Regions from separate parts of the Yersinia mollaretii ATCC 43969 genome, predicted to be linked through region 1. Evidence: predicted binding sites of a transcription regulator. Region 1 holds the regulator's gene; each other region holds the start of a gene.

Region 1 (4,289 bases):
GCGACAGTTTGCACGAATTCGCATAAAAACTCATAGCTATCCAACTGGTCAATCCCAATACGGGTTTTTACCGTGACCGGAATAGAAACCACGTCACGCATGGCTTTAATGCAATCAGCAACCAGATTGGCCTCAGCCATTAAACAGGCACCAAAACGACCATTTTGCACCCGATCAGAGGGGCAACCCACATTCAGATTTATTTCATTGTAGCCGCGAAACTCAGCCTGCTTGGCACACTGCGCTAATGCCTGCGGGTCGCTACCACCAAGTTGTAGCGCCACAGGATGATCCTGTTCGCTATAAGCCAGATAGTCGCCTTTACCATGAATAATGGCACCGGTGGTGACCATCTCGGTATAGAGCAATGTTTGTTTGGTCAACAACCGATGAAAATAGCGGCAATGGCGATCTGTCCAATCGAGCATCGGCGCGACGGAGAAACGCTGTAGGGGGTATGGCGGCTTAGTGGCCTGAGTGCTGGAAAATGTCTGAGCTTCGTGCATTTACTGTGATTTCATCTGTGATTACTGCATCTATTATCCATTGATTTGCTCACTAAGTGAACAAGGCAAAGGGATGGAACTGGCGATTATACCATAGAACCTTGTTATGGCTGCCCGTGTGATAGTGGAGCCATAAATTGATATTGAGGCTGGCGGTGACTTACTAGAATTGTGATACCCGCCTTCCTCCCACTTTTTCATCTATCGGCGATTAACAGTAAATATGGTAAAATCAGTTCAATTCGAATGCTGCGGGATGTAAATGATGAACCCTATCAATCAGGAAAAACTGCTGGCTCAGGCTGAAAGCTTGTGCCAACAACGGAACGTCCGGCTGACACCGCAACGTCTTGAAGTATTACGTTTAATGGCTCAACAGCCGGGTGCAATCAGCGCATATGATTTGTTGGATCTGCTGCGCATTTCGGAACCTCAGGCGAAGCCACCCACCGTTTATCGCGCATTGGATTTCTTACTAGAACAAGGTTTTATTCACCGTGTAGAATCAGCGAACAGCTATGTGCTGTGCCATCATTTTGAAGAGCCAACCCATACTTCAGCACTGTTTATCTGTGATCGCTGCAAGATAGTGACAGAACGTACTACTGTGGGTATCGAAGAAGCGCTAGCGCAATTAGCAAAACAGTCTGGTTTTACACTGCGCCATAGTGTGGTTGAAGCTCACGGTTTATGTGCTGAATGCGGGGTTGTTGAAGCCTGTGAAAGTCATGATCACTGCGATCACGACCACTCGATTGTGAGCAAAAAGAGGTAACTCAGTGGTGATAGCGAATAGACTGTCGCCCACAAGGCGTCAGTATTGAATGGCGTTGAGTAATAAATACCTGAATACCTAAGCCTAATATAATAAACATAGGCGCGGATATATAATTAGATTATGAAGCCTGAGTCTTCTAATATTACACATCCTTGTGCTTATGGTGGTATACATCGAATATCAATAGAGTGGCTTAATTAAAACAGAGTCACTGACTTCACTGCCATTTACATAAATAACGTGCTAACAGGAAGTTGTCAGTTTAAATTAAAGCATTCATTGGGTGAAATCAGATCCGATCAATTGATACCAACATCAGTTTACATCCCTTTAACGCTGTTACCAGCGATGCTTGCTGTGGTCTTCCCAAGCTTTGACTTCTTTTTCGGCCTGCTCTTTTTGATAGCCGTATTTCTCCTGAATTTTACCCACCAGTTGGTCACGCTTGCCTTCAATCACCTTCAGGTCATCGTCAGTCAGCTTGCCCCATTTCTCTTTCACTTTACCTTTAATCTGCTTCCAGTTACCGTCGGCTTGATCTTTATTCATAATATCTCCGTTACCTTGGGATTAGTCAGTTTAGTGAGTTCAATACGATAAATATTCGCTACGAATAAATAACAATCTAATTTATATTATTACTCAGCTTCATAATTTAAATTAGGCTTCATTGTTTTGCTTACCGTAGAAATAACTATAGCAGAGGAAGCTAATATTAGAAGTTTTGAATATATTAAACGCTGAGATCACAGCCAATATATAGAAATAAGCGCTAATAAAGCGCAGTAAAAACAGCAGGTAATAGCTTATTTGTCGGAATCATCTCAATCTAAATATATCGTCGTGTTTGAAGCGTGTTTGAAGTAGAAAAGTCATTAGTTAGGCTCACTGAGCATAAACAATAAAAAGCCGCTCCTGAGCAGGAACGGCTTATTAACTAAACATAAAACACTAAAGTCAGATCCAGTCGCCATTACGGATGACACCAACGGCCAATCCTTCAATGGTGAAGTTTTGCTCGCGCAGATCGACAACAATCGGCTGAAATTCGCTGTTTTCTGGCAGAAGCTGTACGATATTACCTTGTTTTTTCAAGCGTTTTACCGTGACTTCATCATCAATGCGTGCAACCACGACTTGCCCGTTCCGCACATCCTGCGTTTTGTGTACCGCCAGCAGGTCACCATCCAGAATACCGATATCTCTCATCGACATCCCATTGACCCGCAACAGAAAATCTGCGCTTGGTTTAAACATTGAGGGATCGACTTTATAGTGCCCTTCGATATGTTGCTGTGCCAGCAGAGGCTCACCTGCGGCAACCCGCCCAATCAGTGGCAGGCCATCTTCTTCTTCCATCAGCAAACGAATGCCACGGGAAGCGCCAGAGACAATCTCGATCACGCCTTTACGGGCCAGTGCTTTTAAATGCTCTTCAGCGGCGTTAGGAGAGCGAAACCCCAGACGCTGCGCAATTTCGGCACGGGTCGGTGGCATGCCGGTTTGCGCTAAGTGATCGCGAACCAGGTCATAAACCTCTTGCTGTCTGGTAGTAAGTGCTTTCATTCCGCCCCCTGTTTGTTTATACAGTCTTGCTGTGAGTATATACAGGTAAGCGGGTGTTGGAAACCAAAGAGTGAACAAAAACAGGGATTAATCACAGCTTATTTGTTTCCTGTTATTAACTCACCCCCCTGTGAGTCGCGATAACATTAACCCAAATGGTGCCAAAGTGCGGTTATCCAGACAAAAATGGCTAACAAAATAGCTAAAAATACAGCGGCGGACCCCATATCTTTCGCTCGTCCGGAAAGCTCATGGAACTCGCTGCCGATCCGGTCTACCACGGCTTCAATGGCACTGTTGATCACTTCAACAATGATCACTAATACGACACTGCCAATTAATAAAATACGCGTTATCGCCCCTATATCCAGCCAAAACGCCAGTATGATCGCCATAATGGCCACGGCCGCTTCTTGACGAAAAGCCGCTTCATTCTTCCATGCAGCACTTAAGCCTTTCGCAGAATAACCCGCTGCTTTATAGATTCGAGTTAGCCCTGTTGATTGGTTCGCCATGTTTTATTGCCTTTATCTTAAGTAGATGATGATTTTTACCGCTTTCTGTTGTCTCATCACCACAGATCTAAAAACCAGTTTCTGGTATCCTTGCGATGAATTGCTAACAAGAGGCTTCATGTAGTTATGTCAGGTTGGCGTAAAATATATTATAAGTTATTGAATTTACCACTTAAATTGTTGGTAAAAAGCAAGGTTATTCCGGCAGATCCTGTGACTGAGTTAGGGTTAGACCCGTCTCGTCCTATTCTGTACGTTTTGCCTTACAATTCTAAGGCTGATTTGCTGACTTTGCGAGCGCAGTGTCAGGCGCTGGATCTGCCCGACCCATTGATTCCATTGGAGATCGATGGCGTGCTACTTCCCAGCCACGTGTTTATCGATAATGGCCCAAGGGTCTTTCGCTACTACGCGCCGAAACAGGAGTCGGTAAAACTCTTCCACGATTATCTGGACCTGCACCGCAATAACCCAGCACTGGATATCCAGATGCTGCCGGTTTCTGTGATGTTTGGCCGCTCGCCAGGCCGTGAAGGTCATGGTACGCCGCATCTGCGCGTACTCAACGGCATACAAAAATTCTTTGCCGTCTTGTGGCTGGGGCGCGATAGTTTTGTGCGTTTCTCAACCACGGTTTCACTGCGCCGCATGGCCAGCGAACACGGCACGGATAAAACCATTGCCCACAAACTGGCACGGGTGGCACGGATGCACTTCTCCCGCCAACGCTTGGCGGCAGTAGGCCCAAGCCTGCCAGCCCGTCAGGATCTGTTCCAGAAACTGCTCGCCTCTAAGGCGATTGAAAAAGCCGTGGCTGATGAAGCACGGACCAAGAAAATCTCCCATGAGAAAGCACAGCAGAATGCCATTACGCTGATGGAAGAGATTGCAGCAAACTTCTCTTATGAAGCCGTGCGCCTGTCT
Region 2 (4,289 bases), 2.1 Mb from region 1:
TGCGCCCCCACCGACACCGGCAACACCTGCGGAGCTGATGGTCACGATCCCGACCAGTGTGGCAATCCAGACCGGGTCCAGTGGGTTAATACCGACTGTAGGGGCAACCATCACCGCCAGCATGGCTGGATAGAGGCCGGCACAGCCATTTTGACCAATGGTCGCGCCAAAGGAGGCAGAGAAACTGGCGATGGACTCAGGGATACCCAAGCGGCGGGTTTGTGCTTCCACATTTAATGGGATACTGGCTGCGCTTGAACGGCTGGTAAAGGCAAAGGTCAGAACCGGCCAGACTTTACGGAAGAATTTCAGCGGATTGATACCAGTGAAAGACAACAGCAGGCCGTGGACCACAAACATAATCGCCAGCCCCAGATAGGACGCAACAACAAAGCTGCCCAGCTTGATAATGTCTTGAATGTTCGAACCCGCAACCACTTTGGTCATTAATGCCAATACGCCGTAAGGGGTCAATTTCATGACCAGACGTACCAGTTTCATGACCCAAGCTTGCAGTGTATCGATAGCCGCCATCACGCGTTGGCCTTTCTCCACATCGTCTTTCAGCAGTTGCAGCGAGGCAATCCCGAGGAAGGTGGCGAAAATAACCACACTGATGATTGAGGTTGGGCTAGCGCCAGTCAAATCAGCAAACGGGTTTTTCGGAATAAAGGAGAGAATCAACTGGGGTACGGTCAAATCTGTCACTTTGCCCAAATAATTACTTTCGATGGCACTCAAACGCGCCGTTTCTTGGGTGCCTTGAATTAAGCCATCGGCGGTTAAGCCGAATAGATTGGTGACGAACACACCGACGAGCGCCGCAATCAGCGTCGTGAAGAGCAGGGTACCGATGGTCAGTATGCTGATTTTGCCCAGTGAAGAGGCATTATGCAGCTTAGCGACGGCACTCAAAATAGAGGCGAATACCAGCGGCATAACAATCATTTGCAGTAATTGCACATAACCATTACCGACAATATTAAACCAAGTGATGGACTCTTTAAGTACCGGGTTATCTGCGCCATAGACCCATTGTAAGCCCAGTCCAAACAGCACACCCAGTGCCAAACCAACCAAGACTTTCTTGGCTAGACTCCATTGCTTATGGCGAGTTTGCGCCAATAGTAATAGCAGTGCTACAAATACCAGCACGTTAATCACAAGCGGTAGGTTCATCCCCAAATCTCCAGATTATTATTTTGAATACTGGCTACCTATTCTATTGCTACTTATCTATAGAATCGCACCAGGCACAATCAATTGTGCAGTTAGCTGCATATGGTAACAGCCCTATAAAGGCTCACTTATATCCAAAAAGAATTTTATATAAGTTTTCATCTTGATTTGTATGGAATGCATTCAGATTGGTGATTTTTCGCTCATTAAAATGTGATCACAATCGAAAGTTTTTCAATTGCTCCATATAGGATAGCAGCGGAATAGTGGTGTCAGTTTGCCAATAGACGGAAAAACACACTAATAGAACACAGAATACGCGCTCTAATTGATTGCCTTTTTGTGGGCGTAATAGCGGAATACAGAATCGCCAACGGCAAGGCCACAGCAGCGGCACGCCAGCAGGGGTGAGCATATCGGCCAGCAGGTGGCTGAAATAGCCAATAATCATGGCGTGGAATGCATCCGCAGGAATAATCCAATCTCGTGAAATGTCCATTTGGAATAGGGCAATACCGCCGATCACTGCCAGCAGGCTATGGGTAAACCCTCGATGACCAAATGCGCGCGCAATGGGGGTTGAGATCCACTTTAGCCGCTGACCCAGAATTGACTTGGGGTGGTCAATATCAGGCAGCAGGGAAGTTAGCAGGGCGCCCGGTATAATGTGCCACCAATCGCCATGTGCCAGTTCCGGAGTGAGACCGACTTTTTTGGCAAAAATAACGCAGGCGACAGAAAAAATAAGGTGTCCTTCCCCTGTCATACTTGAATTCCGAATCTGTAGCTGTTGATTTATCCAGTATATGAGATTTATTCTGGCATGGATAGCCGTGACGCTGTAACTAAATGTCTCTTTTTTGTTTGAAGCAGGGGAGTTTAGCGGAGATATTTCGGGTGTCATACGGAGTATGGCGATCAAGAAAGGAAAACTAAGTAAAAAAAAGGGAAAAGTGACCGGGAGTCGCTTTTCCCCAAAGTAATACGGGTATGGGCATAATTAACAAATAATGATGAGGGCACTCATAACGATATAACGACTTACACGATCAATTAGAAGCTGTACTGCACACCGACACGATAGCGAGTTTGGCGCTCATCAGTGGTTTTGCTGCCAGCAACGTTGCCGATAGCAACATATGGCTTCCAGTTTTTATCCCATTTGTAAGCGACTTTCAGATCATGACTCCATTCGTCTTTATTTTTATTGGACAGAATTTCGTCTTCAGATTTCTTGTAGTTTAATTCGTATTCAGCAGAGTAGCTTTTCAAGAAATTGTAAGCAAACAACATGGTGAACTCGTGGCCTTTCTCATCAGATTTGGTCTGAGAAGGCTGGTTACGCTTGAAATATGGGCGATAACGCAGTGATGTTGAGAAGTCATCAGTGAAGGCCACTTTGCCGCGCAGATAAGGGCGGTAGTTATTTGAGTCAGATGAGGACTCTAATGAGAAACCAGGCTCAAGTTGGAAGGTTTTATTGAACTGATAAACATAGCTGGCAACCACTTCGGTGCCGTTACTGACTTGCTCGTTGAACGGTTTATTTGGCGTAGTATCAGAGCTGTGTTGGCCCCATTTCCCTTCCAAAGAGAGACCAAAACCATTGGCAAAACGGTTGGAGATCAGTAAACGGTCTTTATGATCAGATTTACTGGTGTCTTTCATTTCATGCCGATAGTCAATTGTTGTAGCAACAGAACTAAAACTGATAACAGATGCCACTGCTAGAGTAATTAATTTAAATTTCATTTTTTTATATAATCCCAGGGTTATGTTTATTTATAACAACAATCATTAACAATTTCACAAAACTCAACATACGATTAAAAAAACAATTTCACAATCAAAGAAACGATGTTCCACTTATTGTGGATATACATTCTATTTATATTTGTAATTAATTGTGTGATCCAGATCTTTGTTGCTGATTAATTTTTTAATCAGATATTAATTTGTGATGGCGATCTAATTGGTTGTTGTTTTTTATGATTAATAAAACAAAACAACCCCGCCAAATTAATGGCAGGGTTTAATAACAACTTAAGTTAAATAAACTTAATGATTATCTCATGGCGCGTTTAAGAATACGGTCACCCTGCTTATTAAAGTATTCAGCAGATTCTTCGACAGATTTTTGGCCGTAATCGATATATTGAATCGCATCACGGAACAGAGAAACGATCTGCGGGTCATCAAAGTACGGTGATGTTTTCATTTCATGTGGCAATTCCAATGCCATATTTAAGCCAGCAACAGAGGGATCTTCATCTTTAATCACGCCACTGGCGCGCAGTTGAGTCACTGCTGCTGCACTCAATGGTACGCCACGTTCTAGACCCATGGCATCAATACCTTCTTTGCTGTTCAGCAAGAAGTTAATCAAGATGGCGCTCTCTTCTGGGTATTTAGTGGATTTACCAATAGAGAGCATTTGAGCTGGTTTAAAGAACAGACCTGCATCTTTTGCATCTGGCAACATTGGATATGGGCCAAGTATCAATTTTGCTGGCTTGGTCAGGTTATCTGAATATTTAGTAATGGTGGAGTTCCACATATAAGTGCCACCCCATTCACCATTAATCCACGGCTTCATTTCGTACATATTGCTCTTGCCGAATGAAGCATAGTATTTAGTGGATGGCATAACATGGCTATCGACCATTTTCTTATACATTGTAAAGAACTCAACCCACTGTTCTGGCGTATAAGCAAATTTCTTATTGGCTTCGTCGATTGTCGGTGTGTTGTATTTCTGTGTCATATAAGAGCGAATTAATGCCAGCGTGTCCTGGTGCTCTAATACGATAGGGTAATATTGCTCACCCAATTTTTCTTGGAAGACTTTACCGGCGTTAAGTAATTCATCCCACGTTTTTGGATACTCTAAACCTGATTTAGCCCATGTCGCGTCATTGAAATAGAAAATACGTGCAGTCACTGAAATTGGAATACCGTTTAATTTTCCATTAACCGTGGTTTGTTGCAGCTCTTTTGGATCAAACTGAGTTAAATCTAACTGTTTTGATACTTTATTCAAATCAAAGAAGCCCGTGCCGTCTTTGGAGAAGATAGGCAGCCAGTTCCAGTTAGTTTGCATGACATCGGGT
Region 3 (4,289 bases), 1.8 Mb from region 1:
GCGAGAGGTTATAGATAAAGGCCGCCAAACGCTCTTCTGCATTCTTTTTCGACAGCAGCAAAATCATGTCTTGATCGCCTTTGATCTCGCCACTCATCAGGCGCATCATCTGCTGACGCAGGTTGGGCATTTTGCCAGATAAGTCATCCAGCGTATCAAATGGGATCTCACAAACCATCGAGGTTTCCAGCGCCTGCGCAAAGCTAGGATGCTGCAAATTGCTGATAGCATCAAAACCGACCAGATCGCCCGCCAGATGGAAACCGGTGATTTGCTCGTCACCCTCTTCGGTGATGGTATAACTTTTTATGGTCCCGGAACGGATGGCGTACAGGGATTTGAGTTCATCACCTGCTTTAAACAGCGCCTGTCCTTTCTGAATAGGTTTTTTCCTTTCAATGATATTGTCGAGCTGATCCAGCTCATGTTCATTTAAGGTAAACGGTATACAGAGCTGGCTGATACTGCAATCCTGACAGTGAATTGCACAACCACCAGACTGAATACGTCGGATTACGCGTTTTTCCGGGATCATAGGGTATTCCCAATAATATTGATATGCGTCAATTTTAACATCTTTTCTTGCATCTGATAAGTGCAAGAATAGTTAGCATCCTAAAAGATAACCCTCATGCATTAATAACCAGCGTTTTCGCTCCACTCCGCCAGCGTAACCCGTCAATGCACCTTGCTGGCCGATCACGCGATGGCAGGGAACCACGATCGAGATAGGATTCAAGCCATTTGCCATGCCAACAGCACGCGACGCCGTCGGGCGGTTAATTCTTTTTGCCAACTCACCATAGGTAATGGTTGCGCCACAGGGAATTTTCCGCAACTCCTGCCAGACTTGACGCTGAAAATCAGTCCCGGCGGTTTTAACCGGTAAATCGTCAATGATGCTCAGCTCACCAGCAAAATAGCGCTGCATACTCTCACTCAGCCCACCGGGATTGCGTTTCTCAACCAGCGTAAAGGTATTCTCGCGGTAGTGATTGCGCAGCAACTTCATTAGGCGCTCATAATGGTCGGTCCAATCAATGGCACGTAACCGATTCTCTTCGTCTGCAATCAGTACCAACTCGCCCTGCGGCGTAGCCATCCGATCAATAAAAAACGTATCCATAACTCTCCGCAATATTGCTGCCATTGGCTGATAAAGATTCTGCTGATAATTATTGCATGAAATAGAGTTCCAAAAGATGCCTATCATGGCACGAAGTTAAAAATTGGCTCTTATCGTGATGACAATCGCATAACCCAGAAAGTTTATTGATCGGGTCAGGGTGGGCGAAACCGCAATTAGCCGTTAGGATGGTGGCTTATTATCAGCATTTTTATTTGCCGCAGAATATTCATTAAGGTTGATAACAACGTGGAATCGGAATCGAAACCTGCACGTATCCTGATCAGCGCCTGCTTGATGGGAAAACCGGTACGCTATAACGGCAGTGCGCTCTCTGTTAGTGATGACATTATTCAGCGCTGGCAGGACGAAGGGCGCTTGGTGTTGGTTTGCCCTGAATTGGCTGCCGGAATGCCGGTCCCCCGTCCACCCGCAGAAATTCAGCAAGGCAACGGTGAGGCTGTGCTGCAAGGGCAGGCGCGGGTGATTGAGCAGTGGGGCAATGATGTCAGCCGTGAATTCCTGCAAGGCGCTTATCAGGCACTGGAATTGGCGCAAAAGCACCATTGCACATTGGCCATCTTGACGGAAGGTAGCCCATCTTGCGGCAGTAGCCGTATCTATGATGGTCATTTTAGCGGCACTCAACGTGCTGGTGAGGGAGTTACCACCGCACTGTTGCGCCGCCACGGTATCCCAGTTTTCAGCCATCTCCAACTTGAGCAAGCGGATGATTTTTTGCGAAGTTCTTCGCAAATTCAGGTTAAAAGCTAATCAAATGTCATAAAATCCCGCTATACTGTACAAATAAACAGTATGCATATGAAATCGTAATTTTAGTCACTTAATCTTCATTGCAATCATTAAGTCGAGGTAACGATATGACATTTAAGATAGTGGAAAAACAGCCGAAAAAAGTCGTTAGTATCCGGCTCATTGGCCCTTACCACGAGACGATCCCATTAGGTTTTAACCAACTTTCATCGCTCTACACCCAACATCAGATCCCCGCGAAAGAGTGGTTGGCACTCTACTGGGACAACCCAGAAACCAATCCGCCTGCTGAATTACGCGCTGATATTTCCTTGTCTGTCGATGATGACTATGTTTTGCCAGCACCACTCAGTGATCAACTGACACTGCAAGAGATCCCCGGCGGGGTGTATGCGGTGTACCACACCCGTGTGACCGATGATGACTACGCTAAAGCCTGGAGTGAGTTGTATCACCAGCATCTGCCGCAAAGTGGTTATCGCCCGGCGGAGGGGGCCTGTTATGAGGTCTACCTCAATGACGGCATGACCGACGGCTACTTTGATATCGATATTTATCAATCCGTCGAGAAAGCGCCTTAATCCGTGGCCGCAGCCGGGCTGGGTAGCTCGGCTGCTGATGCTAGTCACTATCCTTTTATCTCTGCGGTAAGAAATAGCTGACTTAGCCAATCACTAAAAATGCGCACGCGTGGCGAAAGCTGGCGACTGTGCGGATACAAGAAAGAGACGGGCATCGGCGGTGGTGGGAATTCGGGCAGTATCTCAATCAGTGTTCCTGCGGCTAAATCAGGCGCTATGTGATAGCGCGGCACTTGAATCATCCCCAAGCCCAATCGCGCGGCAGCCACGAAACTTTCAGCGCCAGTGACTGATAAAACTGCCGGTAATTTCACTTGTAGAGTTTCAGACGATAAATGTGGCGCTGATAAAGAGTGCGCACTTCTTACTGTTGGATAAGCACCCAACGACGAGTGGGAACTAAACTCAAGTGGCAGCAATCCGCCCGTAGCGCTGGAGCGAAAACCGACCATTTGGTGTCCACTCAACTGGGTCGGCAACTCTGGAGTGCCATGCTGCTCTAAATATTGCGGTGCTGCACAGGTGACTTGTGGCAACAGGGCGACTCGGCGGGCGACCATATCGCTGTCTTGCAAATTACCGACCCGCAATACCCCGTCAATCCCTTCGCGAATCAGATCGACTAGACGATCTCCTTCGCTGATAAATAACTCAATATCAGGGTATTGAGCAATGAAATCAGGTAACTGAGGCAGAACAAAATGGCGGGCCAATGTGCCCTGCACATCGATTCGCAGCAAACCGCGCGGTTTAGCGTGGGCAAATGCCATTTCAGCATCTTCAATGTCGGCAATAATTCGCAGGCAGCGTTGATAGTAAGCCTCCCCATCCAGTGTGGGGCTGACATGACGGGTCGTTCTCTGTAATAAACGCACATTTAAGCGCTTTTCAAGCTGCTTAATAGCATCCGTCACTGTGGAGCGCGGCAAGTTTAAATCTTGTGCGGTTTGGGTAAAACTGCGCTGCTCTACTACCCTGATAAACACCCGCATTGCATCTATTCTGTCCACGTTATTGTTCGCTTTATTCGGATAGTATTATCGAATAATAGGGGATTATCCGAAACAGTAAAAGTGGCATTCTCTGTTTGCGGATTTGAGCTGACATGTTCCACATCGATTAATGGCAGCCAATGAATCACCACTCATTATTAAACGTAGATTTAGGAGAATATCATGGTGAATACCACTCAGCAGGTTGCCATTGTCACTGGGGCATCACGGGGAATTGGTGCGGCCATCGCGGAACGTTTGGCGCAGGATGGTTACACCGTGCTAATCAACTATTCACGAGGCGATAGTGAAGCTGAAGCATTGGTACGCAAAATTCAGCAAGCGGGCGGTAATGCCTTGAGTGCGAAAGCGGATATCAGTGATGCCGCCGCCGTGGCACAACTTTTTGCGACGGCGGAAGCGGCGTTTGGTGGTGTCGATGTGCTGGTCAATAATGCCGGGATCATGTCTCTCAGTGCGATTGCCGACAGTGATGATGCGCATTTCGATCGCCAGATTACCATTAATCTGAAAGGGAGCTTTAACGGGATGCGGGAAGCGGCTAAACGCCTCAGAGCCGGAGGTCGCATTGTTAACTTTTCGACCAGTGTGGTGGGGTTGAAACTGGAAAAATATGGGGTGTATGCCGCAACCAAAGCGGCGGTTGAAACCATGACGGCAATTCTGGCAAAAGAGTTACGGGGTCGTAATATTACGGTCAACGCAGTGGCTCCGGGGCCAACCGCGACGGACCTATTCCTCAACGGAAAATCACCGGAACTGATTGAAAAAATGGCAAAAATGGCACCACTGGAA

What was found. Region 1 encodes LexA, which represses DNA repair genes until DNA is damaged. Its sites were predicted from a motif close to TNCTGTATGTACATACAGNA; they were not measured.
Region 2: the regulator LexA is predicted to act here: its motif matches at 1,965-1,984, upstream of HRD69_RS14665 (metal-dependent hydrolase).
Region 3: the regulator LexA is predicted to act here: its motif matches at 1,924-1,943, upstream of sbmC (DNA gyrase inhibitor SbmC).

The regions. Positions count from the first base shown of each region.
Region 1 covers NZ_CP054043.1:792,668-796,956, forward strand. The annotation lists gene dusA (tRNA dihydrouridine(20/20a) synthase DusA) at 1-506, opposite strand, end outside; gene zur (zinc uptake transcriptional repressor Zur) at 772-1,281, shown strand; gene HRD69_RS03475 (CsbD family protein) at 1,624-1,833, opposite strand; gene lexA (transcriptional repressor LexA) at 2,242-2,850, opposite strand; gene HRD69_RS03485 (diacylglycerol kinase) at 2,997-3,365, opposite strand; gene plsB (glycerol-3-phosphate 1-O-acyltransferase PlsB) at 3,492-4,289, shown strand, end outside.
Region 2 covers NZ_CP054043.1:3,279,533-3,283,821, forward strand. The annotation lists gene HRD69_RS14660 (L-cystine transporter) at 1-1,179, opposite strand, end outside; gene HRD69_RS14665 (metal-dependent hydrolase) at 1,397-1,945, opposite strand; gene HRD69_RS14670 (oligogalacturonate-specific porin KdgM family protein) at 2,233-2,931, opposite strand; gene HRD69_RS14675 (ABC transporter substrate-binding protein) at 3,245-4,289, opposite strand, start outside.
Region 3 covers NZ_CP054043.1:3,551,683-3,555,971, reverse strand. The annotation lists gene HRD69_RS15845 (fumarate/nitrate reduction transcriptional regulator Fnr) at 1-535, opposite strand, end outside; gene ogt (methylated-DNA--[protein]-cysteine S-methyltransferase) at 608-1,126, opposite strand; gene HRD69_RS15835 (2-thiouracil desulfurase family protein) at 1,424-1,900, shown strand; gene sbmC (DNA gyrase inhibitor SbmC) at 2,008-2,481, shown strand; gene HRD69_RS15825 (LysR family transcriptional regulator) at 2,529-3,491, opposite strand; gene HRD69_RS15820 (SDR family oxidoreductase) at 3,657-4,289, shown strand, end outside.